2 regions of the Pseudalkalibacillus sp. Hm43 genome follow, and region 2 is predicted to be linked to the other one. Evidence: riboswitches for the same ligand, from Rfam matches in the RefSeq annotation. Region 2 holds a riboswitch; the other holds the start of a gene.
The links. Region 2 has a riboswitch for thiamine pyrophosphate ahead of tenI (thiazole tautomerase TenI). Riboswitches for the same ligand answer to the same signal wherever they lie in the genome.
Positions count from the first base shown of each region.

Region 1: it holds a riboswitch for thiamine pyrophosphate, as region 2 does, so the genes downstream of both, thiT (energy-coupled thiamine transporter ThiT) here and tenI (thiazole tautomerase TenI) in region 2, are expected to answer to the same signal.

Region 1 is NZ_CM135129.1:873,319-880,816, reverse strand. Features, by position in the region: gene pknB (Stk1 family PASTA domain-containing Ser/Thr kinase) at 1-1,360, shown strand, start outside; gene rsgA (ribosome small subunit-dependent GTPase A) at 1,370-2,248, shown strand; gene rpe (ribulose-phosphate 3-epimerase) at 2,251-2,898, shown strand; TPP riboswitch at 2,926-3,034, shown strand; gene thiT (energy-coupled thiamine transporter ThiT) at 3,137-3,682, shown strand; gene ACXQIQ_RS04685 (thiamine diphosphokinase) at 3,742-4,326, shown strand; gene spoVM (stage V sporulation protein SpoVM) at 4,439-4,519, shown strand; gene rpmB (50S ribosomal protein L28) at 4,712-4,900, opposite strand; gene ACXQIQ_RS04670 (Asp23/Gls24 family envelope stress response protein) at 5,125-5,487, shown strand; gene ACXQIQ_RS04665 (DAK2 domain-containing protein) at 5,504-7,174, shown strand; gene sdaAB (L-serine ammonia-lyase, iron-sulfur-dependent subunit beta) at 7,292-7,498, shown strand, end outside.
Region 2 is NZ_CM135129.1:1,975,718-1,983,215, forward strand. Features, by position in the region: gene ACXQIQ_RS10530 (YuzF family protein) at 1-83, opposite strand, end outside; gene thiE (thiamine phosphate synthase) at 545-1,201, opposite strand; gene thiD (bifunctional hydroxymethylpyrimidine kinase/phosphomethylpyrimidine kinase) at 1,198-2,007, opposite strand; gene ACXQIQ_RS10545 (thiazole biosynthesis adenylyltransferase ThiF) at 2,026-3,045, opposite strand; gene ACXQIQ_RS10550 (thiazole synthase) at 3,042-3,809, opposite strand; gene thiS (sulfur carrier protein ThiS) at 3,812-4,015, opposite strand; gene thiO (glycine oxidase ThiO) at 4,030-5,154, opposite strand; gene tenI (thiazole tautomerase TenI) at 5,138-5,764, opposite strand; TPP riboswitch at 5,851-5,954, opposite strand; gene ACXQIQ_RS10570 (energy-coupling factor transporter transmembrane component T family protein) at 6,005-6,802, opposite strand; gene ACXQIQ_RS10575 (ABC transporter ATP-binding protein) at 6,803-7,498, opposite strand, start outside.

The sequences.
Region 1 (7,498 bases), 1.1 Mb from region 2:
TGAATCTGCCGTGTCTGTGGCGCTGAAGCATTTACAAGAGCAATTTCCGGAACCGAAGTTGCTTAATCCTGATATACCTCAAAGCCTGGAAAATATCATACTGAAAGCGATGGCGAAAGATCCGAGTCAACGGTTTGATAGTGTAGAAGATTTTGGGGAGAAGCTGGAATTCGCTCTCCAGCATCCAAATGAACCTAAGCTATTCATTGATGAGGATGAAGAAGCGACAAAGGTGTTGACCCCGATCGGGAGTTCAAAGGAGCAAGTGAAGCCAGCAGCAGAACCTCCTAAAAAGGAAACCGAGGCTAAGGCGCCATCTGAACCAAAGAAAAAGAAGAAAAAGAAAAACTGGATCGCTATCCTTGTAGCCATTTTTCTGTTAGTCGGAATTGCAGGTGTCGCTGCATTGACGATTTGGCCGGAAATTCTACAAACAGAAGAAGTACCTGTACCGGACGTCATCAACATGTCTTATACAGATGCTTATGAAAAATTGAAAGATGCCGGTCTCGATCCCGAGAAAGAAGAGCAGCCGAGTGCAGAGGTCAAGGAAGGAAATGTGATCAGGCAAACACCTTCTGCTGGTACGAATGTAAAAGAGAACCACAAAGTGACGTTGTTTGTCAGTACCGGTCCTGAAAAGTTCGAAGTTGAAAATTACGTCGGTCAAGAGGAAGAGGACGTGAAGCGGACGAATGTAAATGACCTGTTCAAAAGCGTGGAAACGACGAAACGGGTAAGCGAGGAGTATGAGGAAGGTGTCATCCTCGACCAATTCCCTGCAGCAGGGGAAATGGTGATTCCTGGTCAAGAGGTTCTGATTTTATATGTGAGCAGTGGACCGCCATCATTCGATTTAGCCGATTTGACCGGTAAAACGATTGAAGAAGCAAAAGTTTATGCTGAAGAGAACGGACTCACTATTAAAGAAGCGAGTGAACGGGAATACTCTGAAGATGTGAAAGAAGGAAGCATCATCAAAACCGATCCATCTGCCGGTTCATCCGTCCGTGCAGGAGATGAAATCACCGTCACCTTATCGAAAGGTATTCCAGATCCGATATCAATCAAAGACATGGTAGAGGTTGAAATCGAGGAAAATCCAGGAGAAGGTGATGGACAAGGTAATGAAAAGGATAAGAAGGAACCGAAGAAACATAAGGTTAAAATCGTCACGAATGATGTGAACGGTGAAAAAACCATTATTGAAGAAGAAATCAAAGAGACGAAGATGTACGAAATCCCATTGACGATCGCCTATAACGAAGAAGGCAGCTATAAAGTATTTGTCGACGGTGAAGAATACTATAGCGAGTCGTATACGTATGAAGAAGCGAAAAAATTCCAGAATGGAGAGTAGATGAACTGCATGCCAAAAGGAACGATTATTAAAGCGTTGAGCGGTTATTATTATGTGAAAAGTGAAGGTGAAGTGTATCAATGTCGTGGCAGGGGCAATTTTCGGAAACGAAAGCTGACCCCACTAGTTGGTGATGATGTTGAATTCGAATCAAGCAATAAGACAGACGGTTATGTCTTAGAAATCCTTGAACGGAAAAATGAGCTCATCAGACCACCGATTGCCAATGTGGATCAGGCACTTCTCATTTTTTCAGCACAAGAGCCAGCGTTCAATACGCTCCTTTTGGATCGGTTCCTCGTCCATATCGAAGCTAATGATATCTTACCAGTAATCTGTCTCAGTAAGCTGGATTTACTCGATCAACCGGAAGAACTTAAGGACGATCTTAATGTGTATCGAGAAATCGGATATGAAGTAATTGAAACTTCTTCTACCGAAGAAATCGGACTTGAAGATGTTCGAACCGTTTTTGAAGATAAAGTAACGGTTGTTGCTGGACAATCGGGTGTCGGTAAATCGACCTTGTTGAATGCGTTGAATCCAGAGTTGAACTTGGAAACGAACCAAATCTCAAATCACCTCGGACGTGGGAAACATACGACCAGACATGTCGAATTGATTCCTTTCGGGGAAGGATTAGTAGCGGATACACCAGGGTTCAGTTCTCTTGATTTTGTAGATATGGAACCTGAGGACTTGACGATTTATTTTCCTGAAATGCGTGACAGACGACCGGATTGCAAATTCCGAGGATGCACACATACATCCGAACCGAAGTGTGCAGTGAAAGCCGCGTTAGCGGATGGAGAGATTGCGCAATTCCGTTATGAACATTACGAAAAGTTTTTACAAGAAATCAATGAACAAAAGCAACGGAGGTACTGACGATGACGAAAATAGCACCATCGATCCTTTCTGCTGATTTCTCGAAGCTAGGAGAAGAGATTAAAGATGTTGAACTAGGTGGCGCGGATTATATTCATGTGGATGTGATGGACGGACACTTCGTACCGAACATCACAATTGGACCATTGATTGTAGACGCCATTCGCCCGGTTACGGATCTCCCTTTGGACGTCCACTTGATGATTGAAAACCCGGATCAATATATTCCGGAGTTCGCGAAGGCCGGCGCGGATATATTATCCGTCCATGTAGAGGCTTGTCCACATCTCCACCGGACGATTCAATTGATTAAAGACCAAGGGGTGAAAGCGGGCGTTGTCCTCAACCCTCATACGCCTGTCAGCATGATTGAGCACATCATTGACGATGTCGATCTTGTTTTGTTGATGACGGTCAATCCTGGTTTTGGAGGGCAATCCTTCATTGAACAAGTTCTTCCAAAGGTGAAGGCAGTATCGGACCTGTGTAAGGAAAGAGGACTCGACATCGATATCGAAATCGATGGTGGTGTCAATCCGGAAACCGCAAAGCTGTGCCGCGAGCATGGTGCCAATGTCCTTGTCGCAGGTTCTGCGATTTACAAAAAGGAAAACAGGAAGGATGCAATCGAAGCCATCCGTGGTGTATAATGTGGAGTAGAAATTAAATAGTTACAAAGAAACCACTAGGGGAATCTCCGAAAGAGATTGAGAGTGAAGTGTAGGCTTCTGACCCTGAGAACCTGAACAGGATCATACCTGCGGAGGGAAGTTGGCTTTCAATCGATAATAGATAGATAAAATTATTCGAAAGCGGCTGTCCTCTTGGGCAGTCGCTTTTTTATTCCAGATCAGTGATTTCTTTGTAGAGATGAAGGGGAGAGAGAATATGAGAAACCGTAATTTATTGATGGCGGAAGTTGCCATCATGGCAGCATTAGGAATTATATTAGGATTTATTAAACTGAGTGGTCCCTGGGCATTCGGTGGTTCTGTATCACTAGAGATGGTTCCAATTTTTATCATGGCATTCCGTAGAGGGTTATTTCCTGGCGTCCTGACAGGTTTGCTCATTGGACTTCTACAACTAATGATTAATCCATATATCTATTATTTCTTACAAGTTATCCTGGACTACCCACTAGCATTTTTATTGGTAGGATTAGCTGGACTCACAAGACCAGGCTGGAGTGATACTTTTGGCAAGCGAGTCTTTATGATCATACTTGGAACCTTTATCGGAAGCGTGTTACGACTTGCCAGCCATGTTATATCGGGCGTTGCATTCTTTGCAGACCAAGCACCTGAAGGAACACCTGCATTCATGTACTCGTTCCTATATAACATTTCATACATTGGCCCAACATTCGTGTTGACAGTCATTTTACTCGTGTTGTTATCTAAGACTGCTCCTAAACTGATTCATGGAGAGTGATAGTATTGAAGACGATTTGCTTAGTTTCAGGAGGGCCTGAGTACTTGCTACCTGAACAGATGGGTAAGGAAAATGCGATATTTATCGGAGTAGATGAAGGGATTCTTTTTCTTCAGAAAAGAAAAATCGTTCCCGCAGCTGCTTTTGGTGATTTCGATTCCATAACAGACGAAGATATCACTGCTCTTAAAGATGAACAAATGGCGATGTTCACATTTGAACAAGAAAAGGATATGACGGATTTGGAACTGGCTTTGCAATGGGCATTCGAACAAGATCCTGATCGTATTGAGTTATACGGCGCAACGGGGGGCCGGCTCGATCATGAGTTGATCAACATGCAACTGCTGAAGCAAGGTCTCGATCGGGGAATTGAAACGGTGATCATCGATCGAACGAATGAAGTGATGATGAAAAATCCGGGCCATTACTCGTTGGAGCATGACGAGCGATACCCTTATATATCCTTCATCCCTTTTAGCGCTGAAGTGAAAGGGATTACGCTGGAAGGATTCAAGTATCCCCTCGATCAAGCTGAACTAGTGTGGGGTTCGACCCTCTGCATTTCAAATGAGCTTGTAACAAAAAAAGGTACTTATTCATTTGAAGACGGCATAATTATGGTGGTAAGAAGCAAAGACTGATTTGCAAACGTAAACTCCTGGTACTTTTTTTAAGTAGACGAATATACTTAAATAGAATGTTAATTTTCCGAAGAGATTGGGTGCGGAAACTAACGTTGGAGGAGGCGGAATCATGAAATTTTATACCATCAAACTGCCGAAGTTCTTAGGGGGATTTGTAAGAGCGGTCCTAGGGTCCTTTAAGAAGGGGTAAGCAAAAAAGCACCAACCGAGGTGCTTTTTTGTTTTGTCTATGCGGTACTCGAAACTGAGAAAAAGCCGAAATCGGGGTGCGAATGAGACGTTTGCGGTACTCGAATATACGAAAAAGGACCGGAAGCGAGGTGCTTCAGGTCCCAGAAATTAAAAATGAACCCGATCTTGGGTTCATTTTCTTTTCATACAATTAAACGCGCTCTACTTTACCTGATTTCAAGGCACGAGCAGAAACGTATACGCGCTTCGGCTTACCGTCAACAAGAATACGAACCTTCTGAACGTTCGCTCCCCATTTACGTTTCGTAGTGTTCAATGCGTGTGAACGCTTGTTTCCAAAGCTTGTTTTCTTACCAGTAACAACACATTTTCTAGCCATTATGAATGTACCTCCTTTATTGCAAATAAGAGAAATAATGCAGTTTATAGTTTATACGAAAACACTACACTATAGTAGCACGAGTGTTCTTAGATTGCAACAAGCATTATCAAGTTTATTTACTTGACATGATATTGGCCAATATTGATATTTTCTTTTAAAATGTTAGATATTATAGTAAAATGACACTAGTCATAGGTATTAAATCCAAGGGAGGATTCTACATGTCTATAGAAATGAAAACTAAGTATGGAGAAATTGATATCTCTAACGATGTGATCGCTACGATTGCAGGTGGAGCCGCAATCGATTGTTATGGTATTATCGGAATGGCATCGCAAAAGCAAATTAAAGATGGCATTACAGAGCTTCTAGGACGTGACAATTTCAGCCGTGGAATCGTCGTGCGCCAAGAAGAGGATGAAGTACACATAGACATGTATATCATCGTCAGCTATGGAACGAAAATTTCTGAAGTAGCTCACAATGTTCAAACAAAAGTGAAGTATACGCTTGATCAAATGCTCGGATTATCAGTTGATTCCGTCAATATCTTTGTTCAAGGCGTGAGGGTGACGAACCCGTAACGAGGAGGAAGAATTCGTGACAGAGAAGAAGTTAGGCGGGAAAAAGCTTTCCCAGATGTTTATCTATGGGGCGGACAATCTTAACAAAAATGTGAAGATGGTCGACGCCCTGAATGTATTCCCGGTTCCGGATGGAGATACAGGAACCAATATGAATTTGACCATCACTTCTGGTGTGAAGGAAGTGAAAGGTCTTGACACGGACGATGCAGGTTTGATTGCATCTACATTCTCTAAAGGTCTTTTGATGGGAGCGCGAGGAAATTCTGGTGTTATTCTTTCCCAGCTTTTCCGAGGGTTCTCTAAAGCACTTACAGGGAAAAAATCAGTGGACGCAAAGCTGTTTGCGGAAGCATTGGAAGCCGGAGTGGAAACGGCATATAAAGCAGTCATGAAACCTGTAGAAGGGACAATCCTTACAGTTGCAAAGGATGCAGCGAAGAAAGCATCTAAGGCAGCCCGTAAAACGGATGATCTCGTTTCCTTGATGGAGCAAACGTTGAAGGAAGCGAAAGAATCACTTGATCGTACACCGGATCTGTTACCGGTTTTGAAGGAAGTCGGTGTCGTTGATTCTGGCGGTCAAGGACTCGTCACGATCTATGAAGGGTTTTTAGCTGTACTTGAAGGAAAAGAGTTGCCAGAAGTAAGCATTTCCGGACCTTCTATGGATGAACTGGTAAGCGCGGAGCACCATAAAGCTCAAATGCACATGAAAACGGAAGATATCCATTTTGGATATTGCACGGAGTTCATGGTCAAGTTCAAGAAAGAGAAGACGGATCAAAATCCGTTTTCTGAAGACGATTTCCGTAACGAGCTGAATGAACATGGTGATTCTTTGCTCGTCGTTTCGGATGAGGAACTTGTCAAAGTTCATATACATACGGAAAAGCCGGGAGATATGCTGTCTCTTGCGCAATCGTATGGAGATCTGATCAATATTAAGATTGAAAACATGCGCGAGCAGCACACGGCAATATTAGAAAGTGAAAAGGACGAACCGAAAGTCAAAGTCCAAGAAAAGAAAAAACCTTTCGGCATCATTACAGTATCAATGGGATCGGGCATTGAAGAATTATTCAAGAGCCTGGGAGCAACTGTCGTGATTGCAGGAGGTCAAACGATGAATCCAAGTACGGAAGACATCGTGAAAGCCATCGAAGAAGCGCATGCTGAAAAGCTGATCATCCTACCGAACAACGGGAACATCGTAATGGCAGCAGAACAAGCAGCTTCTGTTGTAGATGAAGACGTTGCTGTCGTTAAGACGAAAACAGTTCCACAAGGTATTTCAGCCCTACTGGCCTTCAATCCAAGCGCATCTCTTGAAGAGAATCAAGAGAGTATGACTGAAGCGGTTGGCCATGTGAAATCCGGTCAAATCACGTTCGCAGTAAGAGACACGTCGATTGATGGCGTGGAAATCAAAAAGGACGACTTCATGGGTATATTCGATGGGAAAATCGTTACGTCGAAGAAGTCCCAGAAAGAAGCGGTGGAAGCTCTCTTGTCTGAAATGATTGATGAAGATGATGAAATCGTCACAATCATTTATGGCGAAGATGCCAATCAGGAAGATGCTGAAGCGCTAGAAGATTATATTACGGAGCACTACCCAGATGCGGAAGTTGAAATCCATCCGGGTCAACAACCCATCTATTCGTATATCATTTCCGTTGAATAAACGCTAAACATATTCCTACCATGATCTTTCTGAAGACCGATCGGGTAGGAATATTCTATATCAGGGGAGTTTTTCCATCATAGTTCCAAAAAACCGCTTATCCTGGAGGAATGTAGGATGAAGTTTAAAAGCGTTTTTGATATCATCGGACCAATCATGATCGGTCCTTCCAGTTCACATACAGCCGGTGCAGCCCGAATCGGCCGGGTAGCGCGCTCATTATTTGGACGTAAACCGGACTGGGTACATATATCCTTTTACGGTTCCTTTGCAAGGACCTATAGAGGTCATGGGACCGATGTAGCCATTGTCGGTGGAATCCTA
Region 2 (7,498 bases):
GTTTCCACCGTCAACATCTTCCCGATCACCGTCTGAAGTGTCTGGTATACATAAGGATCCACTAAACTGAAAAGCTGAGGCATCCGTTCATCCACTCTGCACCTCTCCTTTCGCATAAAAATCCCACTATACTAGCGTACGCATCGGGAGGGTTGTCATAGTCTTGCAGAATGGGGCGTACTCTCAGATTGGTGCGTACCAGGTACCGTTCTGAAGTGCGCGTGTAGCAAGGGGTTTGGAACGGTGCCAGGCACTGTCACGAGTTGGTACCTGGCACTGACTCCTTTGGTTTTAGAAAAAAGCTTCGAGGTTTTAGAAAAATGCGTCGGAGTTTTAGAAAAATGGTGCGCTGTTTTAGAAAAAAGCGACTCCGTCTTGTAAAAACAGCGCTCGGTCTTAGAAATCGGGACTTTACTCCTAGCCCCCAACCACTTCTAATAAAGAAGCTGCCGGACCCGGCAGCTTTCATTATGGATAAAAAAAGAACTGCAACCGATGGTTCCCCGTCGGCACAGTTCTTTCTAGGAGTTTACTCATGAATGCTTTATTGTATGTTTGGTACAAGTTTGTTTAGAACTACACAAAATTGTTTTGCCGCATCAAGAGGTGATTCAGCTCCGCTGATGCCTGATATGACAGCAACTCCGTCTGCTCCTGCTTCCATCACTTCATGAGCGTTGCTCGCCTGGATGCCACCGATTCCAACGAGCGGTACCTCATGACCTGCTTCACGAATTGATTGAATGACCACAGGTCCTCGAACCTCTTCGATGTCGTCTTTCGTTTTCGTCATGAACATCGGACCGACGCCGATATAGTCTGCGCCAGCACGGACCGCGGCTTCCGCTTCCTCTACGTTATGCGTGGAAACGCCCAAAAGCTTGTCTCCGATCAGCCGGCGCACTTCTTCAACCGAACCATCTTCCTGACCGATATGAACACCGTCGGCATCCACGTCCAGTGCCAGCTCCACATCATCGTTTACGATGAACGGAACACCACTCGCGTGACAGATCGCCTTCAAATCAAGCGCAAGCTCACGTTTTGCATCACCAGCCAAGCATCCATTCCCTTTTTCTCGGAATTGAAAGAAGGTGACACCCCCGTCAATGGCTTCCTTCAACACGTTACGAGGATCACGCCCATTACAATTCGCGCTCCCCATTACAAAATACAGTCGCAAAGCTTCCTTCAGGTTCATTGAATCGAGACTCCACTCATCCGGAACGCCCAATGGTTCGTCGGTCCGTGACCCGCACCGATCTGTAGCTGTTCATCAATCGCTGCGGAGATAAATTTCTTCGCCACACGGATTGCATCATGGACCGTTCGCCCTTTTGCTAGTTCCGCTGTAATCGCCGCTGCGAACGTACAACCCGTTCCGTGCGTGTTTTTCGTAGGCTTCCGGATGCTCTTGAATTCGTGGAACGCTTCTCCATCGTACAAGAGGTCGATCACATGCTTGTCATCCGTTGAGTGCCCGCCTTTAATGACGACATTCACTGCGCCCATCGCTTTCAATTTTTCCGCTGCCACTTTCCGGTCTTCCATCGTTTCAATCGTGATTCCGGTCAACGCTTCCGCTTCAGGAATGTTCGGCGTCACCACATAGGCAAGCGGCATCAATTTCGTCTTCACCGCTTCTACCGCTTCCTCTTTTAAAAGGGAAGCACCACCTTTCGCGATCATGACGGGATCGACCACGAGCTTCATCCAAGAATTCTTCTCCACGACCTCAGCGACTTTCTCGATGATTTCACTGCTGAACAGCATGCCGGTCTTGATCGCATCGGGCTGTAAGTCTGTCGCAATAGAGTACAATTGCTCTCCAACTGCCTCCACCGTCATCGGATAGACGGCTTGGACACCGAGCGTGTTTTGCGCAGTGACCGCCGTAATGACGGACATTCCGTACACTTCGAGCTCTTGAAACGTTTTCAAATCCGCCTGGATTCCGGCCCCGCCACCGCTATCTGAGCCGGCGATCGTCAATGCTTTACTAATCATCATGAACCTCCACCTCTGTTAGCCTAAATATCGATGGTACAACGACTTCGCTTCCGCTATGTCCTTCGTTCCGTGAATGAGTGCGCGTCCATCTTTAAACAACACGATCCGTTGCTCTCCTTTTGAAAAAGAGAGGAGAAACGGGTTTTGCTCAATCGTGCCACCTTGCGCAGACAGCCTTTCTGCCACTTCATCCAGATTCCGCTCCTGACGTTCCGGCGGTCGGATCTGTACAGAGTCCCGTCCGCACAACACAGCGGTTTTCGTTTGATTTTCATAAGACAAGTGAGGATACGTCGGTTCTGCTCCGCAAGATAAGCAGTTGTCCTTTTTCGCCTTCGACACGTTGATGGCCGTCTGCTGATTGCTCCATAGATCGAATGAGACTAACTTCTTCCGTAAAGCGTCCCAATCCTCCACTAAAATTTTCAGCGCTTCTGCCGTCTGATAGGCGACGACCATTTGCACAGTCGGACTGATGATACCCGCCGTGTCGCACGTCAAACCGCCAAGCGGCACACTTTCCAACAAGCAGTTCAGGCAAGGAGTCTCCCCAGGTATGACGGTAAAACTGATACCATAACTGCTCACACAAGCGCCGTAAATCCATGGAACTTCGTATTTCTGAGAAATGTCGTTGATCATCATTCGTGTGTCAAAATTGTCTGTGGCATCAAGAATCAAGTCCACGCCATCCACGAGCTGCTCCAATTCCTGAGGTGTCGCATCTAAAATGTGCGCTTCAATCTCCACATCCGAATTGATTTCGCTCAACCGATTTTGCGCCGCCACAGCCTTCGGAATGCGTGCATCCGCATCTTTTTCCGTATACAATTGTTGGCGCTGGAGATTGCTCCACTCGACATAGTCCCGGTCGACAATCGTCAGTTTCCCTACACCTGCTCGTACAAGCGCTTCCGCGTTCCCAGTACCGAGCGCTCCAGCCCCGATGATGAGTACGTGCTTCTGTTTGATCTTTTGTTGTCCTTCTTCCCCTATCGGTGTGAATAGGGTTTGTCGTGAATAACGGTCGCTCAACCTATGCTCATTCCTTCCATAGGGCTGCTCGCTGTTGCGTAACGCTTCTTCGGGATCCGACCTGCTTCATAACCGAGACGACCTGCCTCAATCGACAATTTCATCGCTTCGGCCATTTTCACTGGATCTTCTGCTGCAGAAACGGCCGTATTCAACAACACACCGTCTGCACCAAGTTCCATCGCTAATGCGGCGTCAGATGGTGAACCGATACCAGCATCGACGATCACAGGTACATTCGATTGCTCGATGATAAACCTCAAGTTAAGCGGGTTGATGATCCCTTGCCCTGATCCGATTGGAGATGCACCTGGCATGATCGCATGTGCGCCAAGCTCTTCTAGCTTTCTAGCCAGGACGACATCATCGGACGTATAAGGCAGAACCGTGAATCCTTCCTTCAACAGCTCTTCGGTCGCTTTCAAAGTTTCGACCGGATCCGGCAACAACGTCTTGTCACAGCCAATGACTTCTACTTTCACCATATCACAAAGTCCGGAAGCTTTTGCGAGTTTCGCGTGACGGACGGCTTCTTCGGCTGTTTTCGCACCGGCTGTATTCGGCAGCAATGAATATCTTTCCAAATCCAGCTTTTCTAAAAAGTTCGGCTGACTCGGCTCGAATATGTTCATACGCCGAACCGTGAACGTCAAAATCTCTGTACCTGACACTTCCACTGCCTGTTTTTGTACATCGAAATTCGGGTACTTCCCTGTCCCTAATAACAATCTTGAGTTAAATGTAAAATCACCAATTTTCAACATGATCAACCGCCTCCTACGAATTGTACGATTTCAATTTTATCTCCATCCTGCACTTTCGTTTCCGGATGGCTCTGTTTTTCCAAAATGTCTTCATTATGCTCAATCATAACGACGCGTTCTCCGAGCTGGAAATGCTCGATCAAGTCGGACACGTGTTCAATGGAGTCCGGTACAGTGACCGACTCTCCGTTAATGTGTAGCAACATGTGTATCACTCCCTTTATACGTTGAGGGTTGTTCTATCAATTTGAAAAGCCGATGCCCATTCAGGTTTCATCGCAATTCCTTCTATAACATCTGCCATAATCGCTCCCGTGATCGCGGAAAGCAAGATGCCGTCACGGTAATGGCCGGTTGCGATATAGAGACCTTTTTCAGTCGGATGTGCTCCGAGATATGGGAGGCTATCCCCCGTTTGTGGACGAATGCCTGCCCAGGATCTCTCCCATTCGGCATCTTTCAACTCAGGTAAAATCGCTTTCGCTCGCTCCATCAAAGTGGAGATTCCTTCGATTGTTACAGCCTCATCAAAAGTACCTGCCTTTTCCGTTGCCCCTACAATCAGGCGGTTGCCTGGTTTTGGCACAATGTAGCATCCGTTTGCCGAAATCGTCCCTTTAACAAGTCGACGTTTACTCTTCACCGAGAAGACTTCTCCTTTTACTGGATAGGTATCGATTGTGACGCCTGCTCCACTCAATAACTTTCCACTCCAAGCCCCACCAGCGACGATGACATGTTCGGCACGATACTCACCAAACATGGTCTCCACTCCTACAATACGGTTCTGCTCCTTAACAAATATGTGTACTTCTGTGTGTTCAAGGATTTGCGCACCCAACGCAACTGCAGATGTTGCATAAGCTGTCGTCAGTGAAGATGCCGTCACTTGACCGTCATTCGGAATGAACATCGCGCCGAAATTCGTCAAGTTGAGCGCTGGCTCTAAGAGTCGAAGTTCCGACGGGGGAATCCATTCTGCTTCTTCTCCCATGTCCTTCTGAGCTTGAACCAGTCTTTTGAACTCCACCGCTTCTTCCTCAGATGTCGCCACCTTATAAAAGCCGTTCTGCTGCAGCTCAATATCCATTCCACTCAGTTCTTTCAATTCTTCTGCAAGCTCTGGGAACATCGCTCTACTTGCTTTGGCGAGTTGGAAAAACGGTGTGTCCTTTTCAATTCCAGCTTGAGCACCTAGCATGCCCGCTGCTGCGCTCGATGCTTTCGCTGCGATTTGCCCGCGTTCAAGCACAAGTACTTTTTTACCACGTTTCGATAAGTTGTACGCAATGGAACTTCCAATTACACCAGCTCCAACAATAATCGCATCATAATGTGTTTGCATGCTGCACCTCCTCGATCCGTTTCCGATACTTTTTCACTTCGGCTACTGGATCTTCAGCCTGTAGAATGCCTGACATGACCGCAACGCCACTCACTCCCGCCTCGATGACTTCCCCGACGTTATCAGGCGAGATTCCGCCGATGGCAATGACGGGAATCGTCACCTGGTTAATCAGTTGTTTTAACTGGGAAACTCCTCTCGGATAAAGATCCGGCTTCGAGGTCGTCGCAAAAATATGCCCGAAAAGGACGTAATCAGCGCCTTGCTGCTCAGCCACAAGCGCTTCTTCTATGCTGTGCACGGATTTTCCAACCAGCATATTCGGGAACGTTCGCTTAACTTCTGGAACGCCTAGGCTGTGAAAGGCTAGCTGAACACCTCTCGTTTCCAAGACTGCCGCCACATCCACTCGATCATTGATAATAAGCTTCTCAGTTGGCACTCCTTTTTCAACAAGAAGACTTACGCATTCAGCGATTTCACCTGCAGTTCTCGCCTTTTCCCGGATATGGATGAAGTCGACGTAGACATGGATAGAACTTGCAATCTCTGAAAATGTCTCTAACGTCTGCGTTCCTGTGGAAACGACATGAATCGTTGGGTTAACCATGCGCCTCCCACCTTTCTTTTTTAAATAACAAAAAGGACCACCCTTAAGCGTAAAGAGTGGTCCTCATATAGTAGTAATCCTATTATATACGGTATCGGCCACTTCCCTACGCTGGTACCAACCAGATCAGGTTCAAAGGGTCTGGAAGTTCGTCTTCCATCTCAGTCATTCGACTCCCCTAGTGAAACTATTGCCAATATTCAGTTGTTTCTTCTACTGTAACACCCAACTCTCAGAAACTCAACTTTCATATCGAACATCCCCGACTGGGAATAGCGGCCACAACTCGGCAGAATAGTAAGATAAGAGAATAAGAGCAACGAACGAAAGGATGAACAATCCATCTGTTTTGGAATAGCCAATTTGATAATAAAAAGTACGCTTTGTTGCATCGGAAAACCGCTTCGCTTCCATTGCGACCGCTATCCGGTGCGCCCGGCGGATACTTTGGGAAAGCAGCGGAATCGAGTACGATTTCAGTTTGAAAAAGAACGAACGGATACCCCGTTGTTGTTGGACACCCCGTACTCTCATCGCATTCCGGATCGTGAAGAATTCCTCAATCATGATGGGGATTAAGCGCATCCCCGCCATGAAACTATACGCGTATTTCGGCTTCAGCTTCGCTTGCTGCATCAAAGAGTAAAACAGGTTGACCGGGCGAGTGGTGAGCGTGAAGGTAAGCCCAAGCGTCGCGAAAATGAGTGCCCTGAACCCGAGGTGAATCCCTCTGTAAAAGCTTTCTTCCGTAATGTGAATGAGCCCGAACTTGAACCAGGTCGTTTCCCCTTTTCCAAAGAAAATCATCGAGGTCGCCGTCGAGACAAACACGAGGATGAACGGAATCATCAGCAGTGCGAGCCGCTTTTTTGGATGACCGGAAAAAAACCAGAACAAGAGGAATGCCCCGGACGTCAGGTAGATCAACCAGTTCAGCTGGTGAACAAACAGAACAAAAAGAAACATACCGACCATGAAGAAGAGCTTCAAGGTCGGATTGATTTTATGCAACCACGTTTCGTTGTATTGGAATTCCATTTACAAACACTCCATTACAGGTTCTCGTTCTTGGGTGTGAACGAGCCGATCTTCTGTTAACAAGCCGTTTTCGATTGTCCAAATTCGAGTCGCGAAATGCTCCACGACCTGTTCATCATGCGTGACCATAAGGATGGTCGAGCCTTCCTTCTGGTAGTCTCGCAACATCTCAAGGAGCGCAAATGTATTTTTCGAGTCTTGACCGAATGTCGGTTCATCCAGCAACAGGATTGGCTGATTCCGAACGATTGAAGCCGCTACCGACAACCGACGCTTTTGTCCCATTGAAAGCTGGTACGGATGATGTTTTCGGAACGAAGTGAGGTGGAAACGCTCGAGCAGTTCGTCCACCATCGCACCCACTTCCTGTTGGGGTCGTTTTTCTACCCGCAAACCATACGCGATCTCTTCATAAACCGAATTCGTCACAAACTGGAACTCAGGATTTTGGAAAACGAACGTAAGATCCTTCGGAAGCTTTTTGACGGGCTTACCGTAAAGCTCGTACGCCCCCGATGTTTTGATGAATTGCATGAGCGCGTGTAGTAGCGTCGATTTGCCTGCTCCGTTGTCACCTGTTACCGCAATCCATTCACCTTTGTAGACCGTCGCTTGGGGCACATGGATTTTAGACTCTTTTTGCCTTAACCCTTTGAACTCCTCGAGTCGAATGATAGGTTCGGTTGAAGCGACGAC